DNA from 3 places in the Kluyvera chengduensis genome. Region 1 is predicted to be linked to each of the others. Evidence: predicted binding sites of a transcription regulator. Region 1 holds the regulator's gene; each other region holds the start of a gene.

Evidence for each region. The regulator Fur, encoded in region 1, represses iron uptake genes when iron is present. The targets are predictions, from matches to a motif close to ATAATAATGAGAACNACTATCAA.
Region 2: a site for Fur is predicted at 1,502-1,524, ahead of zupT (zinc transporter ZupT). Genes of this name have one in related genera too.
Region 3: a site for Fur is predicted at 1,039-1,061, ahead of ACH1XZ_RS07480 (TonB-dependent siderophore receptor). Genes of this name have one in related genera too.

Annotation. Positions count from the first base shown of each region.
Region 1 covers NZ_JBIQOI010000002.1:992,872-996,155, reverse strand. Annotated here, with positions in the region: gene chiP (chitoporin ChiP) at 1-1,333, shown strand, start outside; gene ACH1XZ_RS10315 (ChiQ/YbfN family lipoprotein) at 1,383-1,718, shown strand; gene fur (ferric iron uptake transcriptional regulator) at 1,836-2,288, opposite strand; gene fldA (flavodoxin FldA) at 2,585-3,115, opposite strand; gene ybfE (LexA regulated protein) at 3,267-3,284, opposite strand, start outside.
Region 2 covers NZ_JBIQOI010000004.1:100,249-103,532, reverse strand. Annotated here, with positions in the region: gene ribB (3,4-dihydroxy-2-butanone-4-phosphate synthase) at 4-657, shown strand; gene zupT (zinc transporter ZupT) at 722-1,495, opposite strand; gene ygiD (4,5-DOPA-extradiol-dioxygenase) at 1,691-2,479, shown strand; gene ACH1XZ_RS13070 (glutathionylspermidine synthase family protein) at 2,483-3,284, opposite strand, start outside.
Region 3 covers NZ_JBIQOI010000002.1:381,162-384,445, reverse strand. Annotated here, with positions in the region: gene ycgR (flagellar brake protein YcgR) at 1-419, opposite strand, end outside; gene ACH1XZ_RS07485 (GlsB/YeaQ/YmgE family stress response membrane protein) at 689-943, shown strand; gene ACH1XZ_RS07480 (TonB-dependent siderophore receptor) at 1,091-3,205, shown strand.

The DNA of each region.
Region 1 (3,284 bases):
GATGACTCCAGAAGCAAAAGCGGAAGGCTTCATCGACGATTCCACACTGACTGGCGGCATCTATTACTGGCAGCGTGAGCGTGACCGTAAAGATGTCACTGATAATGACAAATACAAAACCAACCTTTCTCACTCCACCTGGAACGCCAACCTCGACTTCCAGTCCGGCTATGCTGCCGATATGTTCGGTATTGATATTGCTGCGTTCACCGCGATTGAAATGGCGGAAAGTGCTGAAAGCGGTCACCCGAACGAAATTGCGTTCTCCTCTAAGAACAAAGGCTACAGCGAAGATTACAGCGGCGATAAGAGCGGTATCAGCCTGTACAAAGCGGCAGCTAAATTTAAATTAGGGCCAGCATGGGCTCGCGCAGGTTACATCCAGCCAACCGGTCAGACGCTGCTGGCGCCGCACTGGAGCTTCATGCCTGGTACTTATCAGGGTGCTGAAGCCGGGGCCAATTTCGACTACGGTGATGCTGGCGCGCTGAGCTTCTCCTATATGTGGACTAACAACTACAAGGCGCCTTGGCACCTTGAAATGGACAACTTCTATCAGAACGATCAGAAGACCAAAGTTGATTACCTGCACTCTATCGGTGCGAAATACGATTTCAAAAATGACCTGGTGCTGGAAGCCGCATTTGGTCAGGCAGAAGGCTATATCGATCAGTACTTCGCCAAAGGTAGCTACAAATTTGATATCCCTGGCGGCCCGCTGACCACCAGCTACCAGTTCTACGGCACCCGTGACAAGGTGAGCGATCATGGTGTTAACGATATCTATGACGGCACAGCATGGCTGCAGGCGTTAACCTTCGGCTACAAGCTGCAAGAAGTGTTCGACTTCCGCCTGGAAGGGACCTGGGTTAAAGCAGAAGGTCAGCAGGGTTACTTCCTGCAGCGTATGACGCCAACCTACGCCTCCTCTAACGGTCGTCTGGATATCTGGTGGGATAACCGCTCTGACTTCAACGCCAACGGCGAAAAAGCGGTCTTCTTCGGCACCATGTATGACCTGAAGAACTGGGATCTGCCGGGTTGGGCAGTGGGTGCTTCTTACGTTTATGCATGGGATGCTAAGCCAGCGAGCTGGCAGTTGAACCCGGATGCGTACTACGACAAGAACAACAAGATTAAAGAGTCTGCCTACAGCCTCGATGTGGCTTACACCGTACAGGATGGTCGTGCGAAGGGTACGCTGTTCAAACTGCACTTCACCCAGTACGACAACCACTCCGATATCCCAAGCTGGGGCGGTGGTTACGGCAACATCTTCCAGGATGAGCGTGACGTGAAATTCATGGTTATCGCACCATTCACCATTTTCTGATGCTAATGCGGCAGGGGGAGACCTCTGCCGCTGCTAAGAGGCTCATCGTATGAAAAAACTAATTATTGTTGCGCTGATGGCCGCCGGGTTAACCGCCTGTGCGCAATCTCCTGCGCCGAAGGAAGATAGCAAGCTGAAGGATGCCTACAGCGCCTGTATTAACACCGCAGAAGGCAATCCGGATAAAATTCAGGCCTGCCAGAGCGTACTGAACGTGCTGAAGCAAGAGAAAGCGCACGAGCAGTTCGCTAACCAGGAAAGCGTGCGCGTCATTGACTACCAGAAATGCATTAACGCCAGAAAAATGGGCAATGATGAAGCGGTAGCGAAAAACTGCGACAAGATCTGGCAAGAAATTCGCAGCAACAACACGCCACAGAAATAAGCTTACGCTGATAATAAAAAACCGCTGCACTTTTTTGCAGCGGTTTTTTTGTGGGCGCAGTAAACGCAGGGCATAAAAAAACCAGCGCATAGGCTGGCTTTTCGAGAGGCCGTACGCTTATTTTGCGACAGCGTCGTGCGCGTGTTCATCTTCACGGCAGTCGCCTTCAGCGCAGTGACCGTAGAGATAAAGACTGTGGTTAGTTAAGCGGATACCATGCTTCGACGCGATTTCACGCTGACGAGCTTCGATGGAATCATCGCTGAACTCGATCACTTTGCCGCAGTCGAGGCAAATCAGGTGATCGTGGTGATGCTGCTGGGTCAGTTCGAAAACGGATTTACCGCCTTCAAAGTTATGACGAGTCACGATGCCGGCGTCATCAAACTGGTTCAGTACGCGGTAAACCGTCGCTAAACCAATCTCTTCACCCATGTCGATCAGGCGTTTGTATAAGTCTTCCGCGCTGACATGGTGGTTATCGGGTTCCTGGAGGACTTCCAGAATCTTTAACCGTGGAAGTGTGACTTTCAGGCCAGCCTTCTTTAATGCGGTATTGTTGTCAGTCATGCGGAATCTGTCCTGTTGCTAAACGATCAACTTCCATCAGCGAAAGTATCACAGAGAATGCACCCGAATTAATGCGTCTCATTATAGAATGACCCTATTGAAATGAAAACAGCAAGAGCCGGGTAAACTAAGCTATCAAAAACGAGGCTTCACCGACAAAGTTACGATGAGACCGCGCTAAATCAGAAGATATTGTACAGGTATGCGCTAAAAAGTTAAAAAATTGTAGCTATTATTTTAATTGCTTTTACCTATTAATGAGGCGTAGTTTCATCACTAAGCCTCATTATTTTGCATCAGGCGTTTTTGATGTCTTCCAGGTGCAGCTCTTCTGCAACCTGCTTAACCCATTTTTCAACGCGTTCAGCGGTCAGCTCAGGCTGACGGTCTTCGTCGATGGCCAGACCCACGAAGTGGTTGTCATCGGCCAGGCCTTTAGACGCTTCGAAATGGTAACCAGCTGTTGGCCAGTGACCGACGATGGCCGCACCGCGTGGTTCAATGATGTCGCGAATGGTGCCCAGCGCATCACAGAAATATTCGGCGTAGTCTTCCTGGTCGCCGCAACCAAACAGCGCGACCAGCTTGCCGTTGAAGTCCACTTCTTCCAGCGTAGGGAAGAAGTCATCCCAATCGCACTGCGCTTCGCCGTAGTACCAGGTTGGGATACCCAGCAGCAGAATATCGAATGCTTCCAGATCTTCTTTGCTGCTCTTGGCAATGTCGTGAACGTCAGCGACATCTTTACCAAGCTGTTTTTGAATCATTTTTGCGATATTTTCGGTGTTCCCGGTATCGCTACCGAAAAAGATGCCAACGATTGCCATGAGTAAAATAACCTCTTGAAACTTAATGATATGGTGGTGGCTTATTGCCCACAGATAAGGGCAATCATAGCAGAACTGAGAAGCGTGCGGAAACCGCTATCGTGCCGTACTGCACACTCTGCTACATGAAAGTGTGTTTTGGGGGGATTTTTCAGACTTTCCCCTGTCC
Region 2 (3,284 bases), on a different contig from region 1:
ACCATGAATCAGACGCTACTTTCCTCTTTTGGTACTCCGTTCGAACGCGTTGAAAACGCGCTTATTGCTCTGCGCGAAGGTCGCGGTGCGATGGTGCTGGACGACGAAGATCGTGAGAACGAAGGCGACATGATCTTTGCCGCCGAAAACATGACCGTTGAACAAATGGCGCTGACTATCCGTCACGGTAGCGGCATCGTTTGTCTGTGTCTCACCGACGAACGTCGTAAACAGCTGGATCTGCCAATGATGGTAGAAAACAACACCAGCGCCTACGGCACCGGCTTTACCGTCACTATCGAAGCGGCTCACGGCGTGACCACCGGCGTTTCTGCCGCTGACCGTCTGACCACCGTTCGTGCGGCGATTGCCGACAACGCGAAACCTTCCGATCTGAACCGTCCTGGCCACGTTTTCCCACTGCGCGCGCAGGCGGGTGGCGTACTGACCCGTGGCGGTCATACCGAAGCGACTATCGATCTGGTAACGCTGGCAGGCTTCAAACCGGCGGGCGTACTGTGTGAACTGACCAACGACGACGGCACGATGGCGCGTGCGCCAGAGTGCATCGAGTTTGCGAAGAAACATAACATGGCGCTGGTGACCATCGAAGATCTGGTGGCCTACCGTCGTGAACACGAACGTAAAGCCAGCTAATTTTAGCGGCCTGTGTGATGAAGCCCGGTTTGCGAGACGCACCGGGCTTTTTTATTGCCTGTCGTCAGCCAATGCCCATTGATTGCAGAATTACCAGGCTCATTCCCATCACCGACATCCCGCACAATACGCCGTAGCTCGGGTTGTTGTTAGGGTCTATCTCTTTGGCCAGCGGCATGAGTTCATCCACCGAAAGGGCGACCATAATCCCGGCGACCGCCGCCATAATCGAGGCCATCAGCACCGGTGACACCATGCTGCCGAGAATCGCCCACGCCAGCACGCCGCCGAGTATTTCAGCCATGCCGGAAATCCCCGCCCAGAATACCGCTTTACGCTTTGAGCCCGTGGCGGCATAGACCGGCCCGGCAACCGCCAGCCCTTCAGGAATATTGTGCAGCGCCACGGCAAGCGCAATGCCAAAGCCCAGCTCAAGGTTGTTGCTGGCGGTGACGAAGGTGGCGATGCCTTCCGGGAAGTTATGCAGACTGATGCCGAGAGTTAACAGCACGGCAGTGCGGCGAATGTTGCGCGGCAGCGGCTGGGTGTTTTTCTGCATCAGGTCCTGCGGATGCGCATGCGGCAACACGTGATCGAGGGCAAAATAGCCAATCAGGCCCACGACAAACATCCCGTAGCCCAACACTGGCGACATTCCGGGGGCGTCGAGCGCGGCGGGCAGCATCTCCATTAAGGAGATAAGCAGCATAATGCCGGCGGCAAAGCCGAGTGAAAAGGCGAGTACCCGGTTGGACGGTTTTTGTCCGATAACCCCAAGTATTGCACCAATGAAGGTGGCAGCTCCTGCCAGTAATGTCAGAATCAGCGGTACCGACATCGCTTACTCCTTATGATAATGATTATCATTCATGATATTGAAAATCGTCGTTCAAGGCGAGAGGCGACGCTATTCTTTACTTCATCCTTACATTCAAATTTTCTGAAGATCATCATCACGCTTATCTGAGTTTATCCTCACTCAAAACAGGTTAATGTGGTGTTATTCAATTATTCCCTCTGGAAGGATAACATCATGTCTCGTAGCCGAATGCCAGCACTGTTTTTAGGTCACGGCAGCCCGATGAACGTACTGGAAGATAACCTCTATACCCGTACCTGGCAGCACCTGGGCGAAACCTTACCGCGTCCGAAAGCGATCGTGGTGGTGTCCGCGCACTGGTTTACCCGCGGCACGGGCGTGACGGCGATGGAAACCCCGAAAACGATCCACGACTTCGGCGGTTTTCCGCAGGCGCTTTACGATACCCATTATCCGGCTCCGGGCTCCCCGGCGCTGGCGCAGAAGCTGGTAGAGCTTCTGGCTCCTGTTCCGGTGGCATTGGATAAAGAAGCCTGGGGTTTTGACCACGGCTCCTGGGGTGTGCTGATCAAGATGTACCCGAATGCGGATATCCCGATGGTGCAGCTGAGTATCGACAGCACGAAACCGGCGGCGTGGCACTTTGAAATGGGTCGTAAGCTGGCGAGCCTGCGCGATGAAGGCATTATGCTGGTGGCGAGCGGCAACGTCGTGCACAACCTGCGCACCGCGAAATGGCACGGTGATTCAACGCCATACCCGTGGGCCACGTCGTTCAATGACTATGTGAAGGCAAACCTGGACTGGAAAGGACCGGTAGAACAGCATCCGCTGGTGAACTATCTGGCGCATGAAGGCGGTTCATTGTCGAACCCAACGGCGGATCACTTCCTGCCGCTGCTTTATGTTCTGGGGGCCTGGGATGGAGAAGAGCCCATCACGATCCCGGTAGACGGTATCGAAATGGGCTCCCTGAGTATGCTGTCGGTATTAATCGGCTAGCGATTACTCAACGAAAATGTGGGGATAGAAGCGTGACAGATCCTGAGTGATCAGCGCTCTGTCCTCACGAATACCGATCCCAGCCGGTTCGTCGTTAATCAGCCAACTGCCAATCAACATGTAGCTATCACCAAACTTCGGCAGCGGATGGAACTGCTGCACAATCATCCCTTCTTCGCCGTACGGTCCTTCCACCTGCTCGATGGTTTTGCCATTCTCGACTATCGAAATGTTGGCGCCTTCGCGGGAGAAGATTGGCTTCACCACGAATTTGTCCATCTCTGGATGGTTGTCTTCGGCAAAGTAGGCCGGCAGCAGGTTTGGGTGATCCGGGAACATCTCCCACAGCAGCGGCAGCAGCGCTTTGTTAGAGATGATGCTCTTCCACGCCGGTTCCAGCCAGCGTACGCCAGCGTCTTCGAGCTTGGTGGAGAACATCTCGCGTAGCATGTATTCCCATGGATAGAGCTTGAACAGGTTGCTGATAACCTGATCCTGAAGATCGGTAAACTGACCTTTCTCGCCCAGACCGATCTCATCAATATAGAGAAACTCGGTTGCCACACCGGCTTCAGCGGCACAGTCTTGCAGGTATTGCACGGTACCGCGATCTTCCACGGTATCCTGACAGCAGGTCAGATGCAGTAGCTGGAAGCCGTGCTGTTCGCGCAGCACGTTGAAGCGCTCGATGATCTTTTCCTGCAGGCTGTTGAACTGATCGCTGCCTTCCGGCAGGTTGCCTGCGTTGATCTGATCTTCAAGCCAGATCCACTGGAAGAACGCCGCTTCGTACAGTGAGGTTGGG
Region 3 (3,284 bases), 610 kb from region 1:
CGCAGCGTGCTTTTATCCGGCAGCGTGGCTTTACCAAAATAGGGCGGATGCAGCGGGGCGGGAATGCGGAAAAACTCCCGACGCTGAATAAACCAGACCGCCGCAGGCGTAGGCATCACGAAGGCAGGCAGGTTCTGATAATCTTCGACCGCCATGGCTGGCACCGTGAATTCAATTTTGGCACCGTTAGTTTCGGCAACGATGGTGATATTTTTTGCCGTTCTGGCCGCAATGTTATCTTCTTCCCGGCTGCCAAAATCAATCACCAGCCGCTGCTGGCTGGCATCAAGAATACGGCTAATAAACTGTCGGGACGACCAGCTGACGCGCAGCGCGGCGTTAGCCTGCTGAAGATCGCGCAGAATACTCAATACGGCTAATGGGTTTTGCTTTAGGAACTGTGTGTTGTGCTCACTCACGTGGAATGGCTCCTGAATGGCAGAGGCTTAATTATCTATCGGCGTAGCAATCTATAACTTCAGCGCCCAAATGAAAATATTTAACATCTTCGCAGCTTTAGGCTGACGTAAGCACTTAAGACAGTGCTTACGTCAATATTCGTATTTATCCGTATAAAATATCATCGCCATTCCAGGTTTTTTAAGAACAATTACCTATACTTGAAGTATTAGCGGCGCAGAATGTCGGCGCTTTTATGGCTGTTTAATGGAACTGAAGAGGTGGGAAAATGGGTATTATTACCTGGATTATTTTTGGTCTGATTGCCGGTGTTATTGCCAAACTGATTATGCCGGGGCGTGATGGGGGTGGATTCATCCTCACCTGCATCCTGGGGATAGTTGGTGCGGTTGTGGGCGGCTGGTTAGCAACCACGTTTGGCCTCGGCGGCAGCGTCACCGGTTTTAACCTGCACAGCTTCCTGGTCGCCGTAGTGGGTGCCATCGTTGTGCTGGTGGTTTTCCGCCTGATTCGCCGCGAATAATGTCTCGCAACGGCCCCGTAAGGGGCCGTTCTTCGTTTTATCCCCCGCGTTTTTCCACTTTTCGTCGTTGCCTGCATTTTTATGTTGAACTAAAAACACAAATGATAATAATTATCGTTCTTTGTGCGTTTTGGGTTCACTTATAAAATGAAAAAAACCGTTTTTCGTCGTTGTACGCTTTCAGGGATGATTGCCGTTGCGCTTTCCACATCGGCCTGGGCTGATAAAAATGAAACCACGATGATAGTTACCGGGTCAGGCGAGAGCGGTGAGCTCCCGGCCTGGACCAACAGCGCCACCAAATCCGCAGTGGCGGAGAGTAAAACGCCGCAGGTGATCAACACCATCAGTCAGCATGAAATCAGCGAACGCCATGCGACATCGGTGAATGAGATCCTGCGCTATGCGCCGGGCGTCTCGACCGAATCCCGCGGCAGTACCACCTATATGAGCGAATACAAAATCCGCGGTTTTACCGTTGATAATGAGTTCTACAATGGTCTGCAACTGCCTTATAACGTTACCGGCAATACTAAAGCGCGTATCGATCCATTGCTGATCGAGAGCGTCGATATTCTGAAAGGGCCCTCTTCCGTGCTGTATGGCAACGGCTCGCCGGGCGGGTTGGTTAACATTCAGGGCAAAAAACCGCAGACGACGCCGCGCACCGAAGTGGGTTTTAATACCGGCACCCGTAATCTGAAAGAGGGGTATCTCGATTCCACCGGGCGCATTGCCGACAGCGACTGGAGCTACCGCCTGCTGGGTAAAGCGACGGAAGGCGACGATCAGCCGCACACCACCCGCACCGAGGATTATCTGGTGGCACCGAGCGTCACCTGGCAACCGAGCGATAAAACCCGGCTGACGATTGATGCGCTGGCGCAAAACACCCCAAGCCTGACGCCGTCGAACCCGCTGCCGCTCTCTTATCTGCGCTCAAGCTATGCCGACAAGCGCGATTATGCCGGTGACAAATGGAACGGTTTTAAACAGCGCCAGTGGATGGTGGGTTATAGCTTCGAGCACGAATTTGATAGCGGCTGGGGCATTGCGCAGAAAGCGCGTTACTTTGATATCGATACCCACCAGAAGAGCATTTACTCCACGGGGAATACGGACAATCCCGTTTATGACTTAGACCGTTTTGCTTACACCACGGATGAAGACCTGCATAGCTTCAACATCGATAATCAGGTGACGCGCACCTTCGCCTTTGGTGAGTGGCAGCACCACCTGCTGGCCGGGTTTGATTACCAGAAGCTGAACTCGCATTACCACTATCGCTATGCGCCTGCGTCAACGACGCCGGGTATTGATATGCGCAACCCGGATTTCGGCCTGGTCAATGAAGACGCGCTGGGGTTGTATACGGAACAGAAAAACCGTCTCTCCTATAACCAGAAAGGGTACTACCTTCAGGATCAGGTTGAGTTTGGCGGTCTGAATCTTCTCGCCAGCCTGCGTTACGATGAGTACCAGTCTGCCACTACCGATTATCTTAAAGACGACCAGAAAACGTGGATTTCTCAGGACCGGGTAACGAAACGGCTCGGGGCGCTGTACGCCTTTGATAACGGTATTTCGCCGTTTATCAGCTATTCCGAAGGGTTTAAGCCGGTATCACCGGCGCGTAACCTGACGGCCGACCAGGTGAAACCGACCACCAGTAAACAAGTGGAGGGTGGTGTGAAGTACCTGCTGGCGGAATATGCCACCACCTTCACCGCCTCGGTATTTAACATTAAGCAGAAAAACGTGCTGAGCCTGGACCCGAGCTGGAACTACCATCAGACGGGGGAGATTGAATCAAACGGTGCGGAGCTGTCGGCCATTAGCCGACCAACCGATAACATCAATCTGATAGCCAACTACGCCTATACGCACGCCATTAATACCGAAGATGAAACCTATCAGGGTAAACGTCCGACGCAGGTTCCGGAAAACGCGTTTAACCTGTGGGGGGATTACACCTTCGATCAAAGTCTGGTGCGCGGGCTGACGGTGGGGGCCGGGGTGCGCTATACCGGGCCAATGGAAATTGCGCCGGATAACACCGCAGGCAAACTCGGTGGCACCACGCAGTACGATATGTCGCTCTCTTACGATATGTCGGCGGTGGACAGCAGCCTGGCAGGGCTGATGCTGAAAGCCAGCGCGCAGAACCTGACCAATAAAGAAACGCTGACCTGCTATGACAGCACCAACTGCTGGATTGGTCGTGACAGGACGGTGCAGGTTGGGGCAAGTTACACCTTCTGAGCGTAGGCCGGATAAGCGTAGCGCCATCCGGCACCGTGCGGCCTGGTGCCGGATGGCGGCGAAACGCCTTATCCGGCCT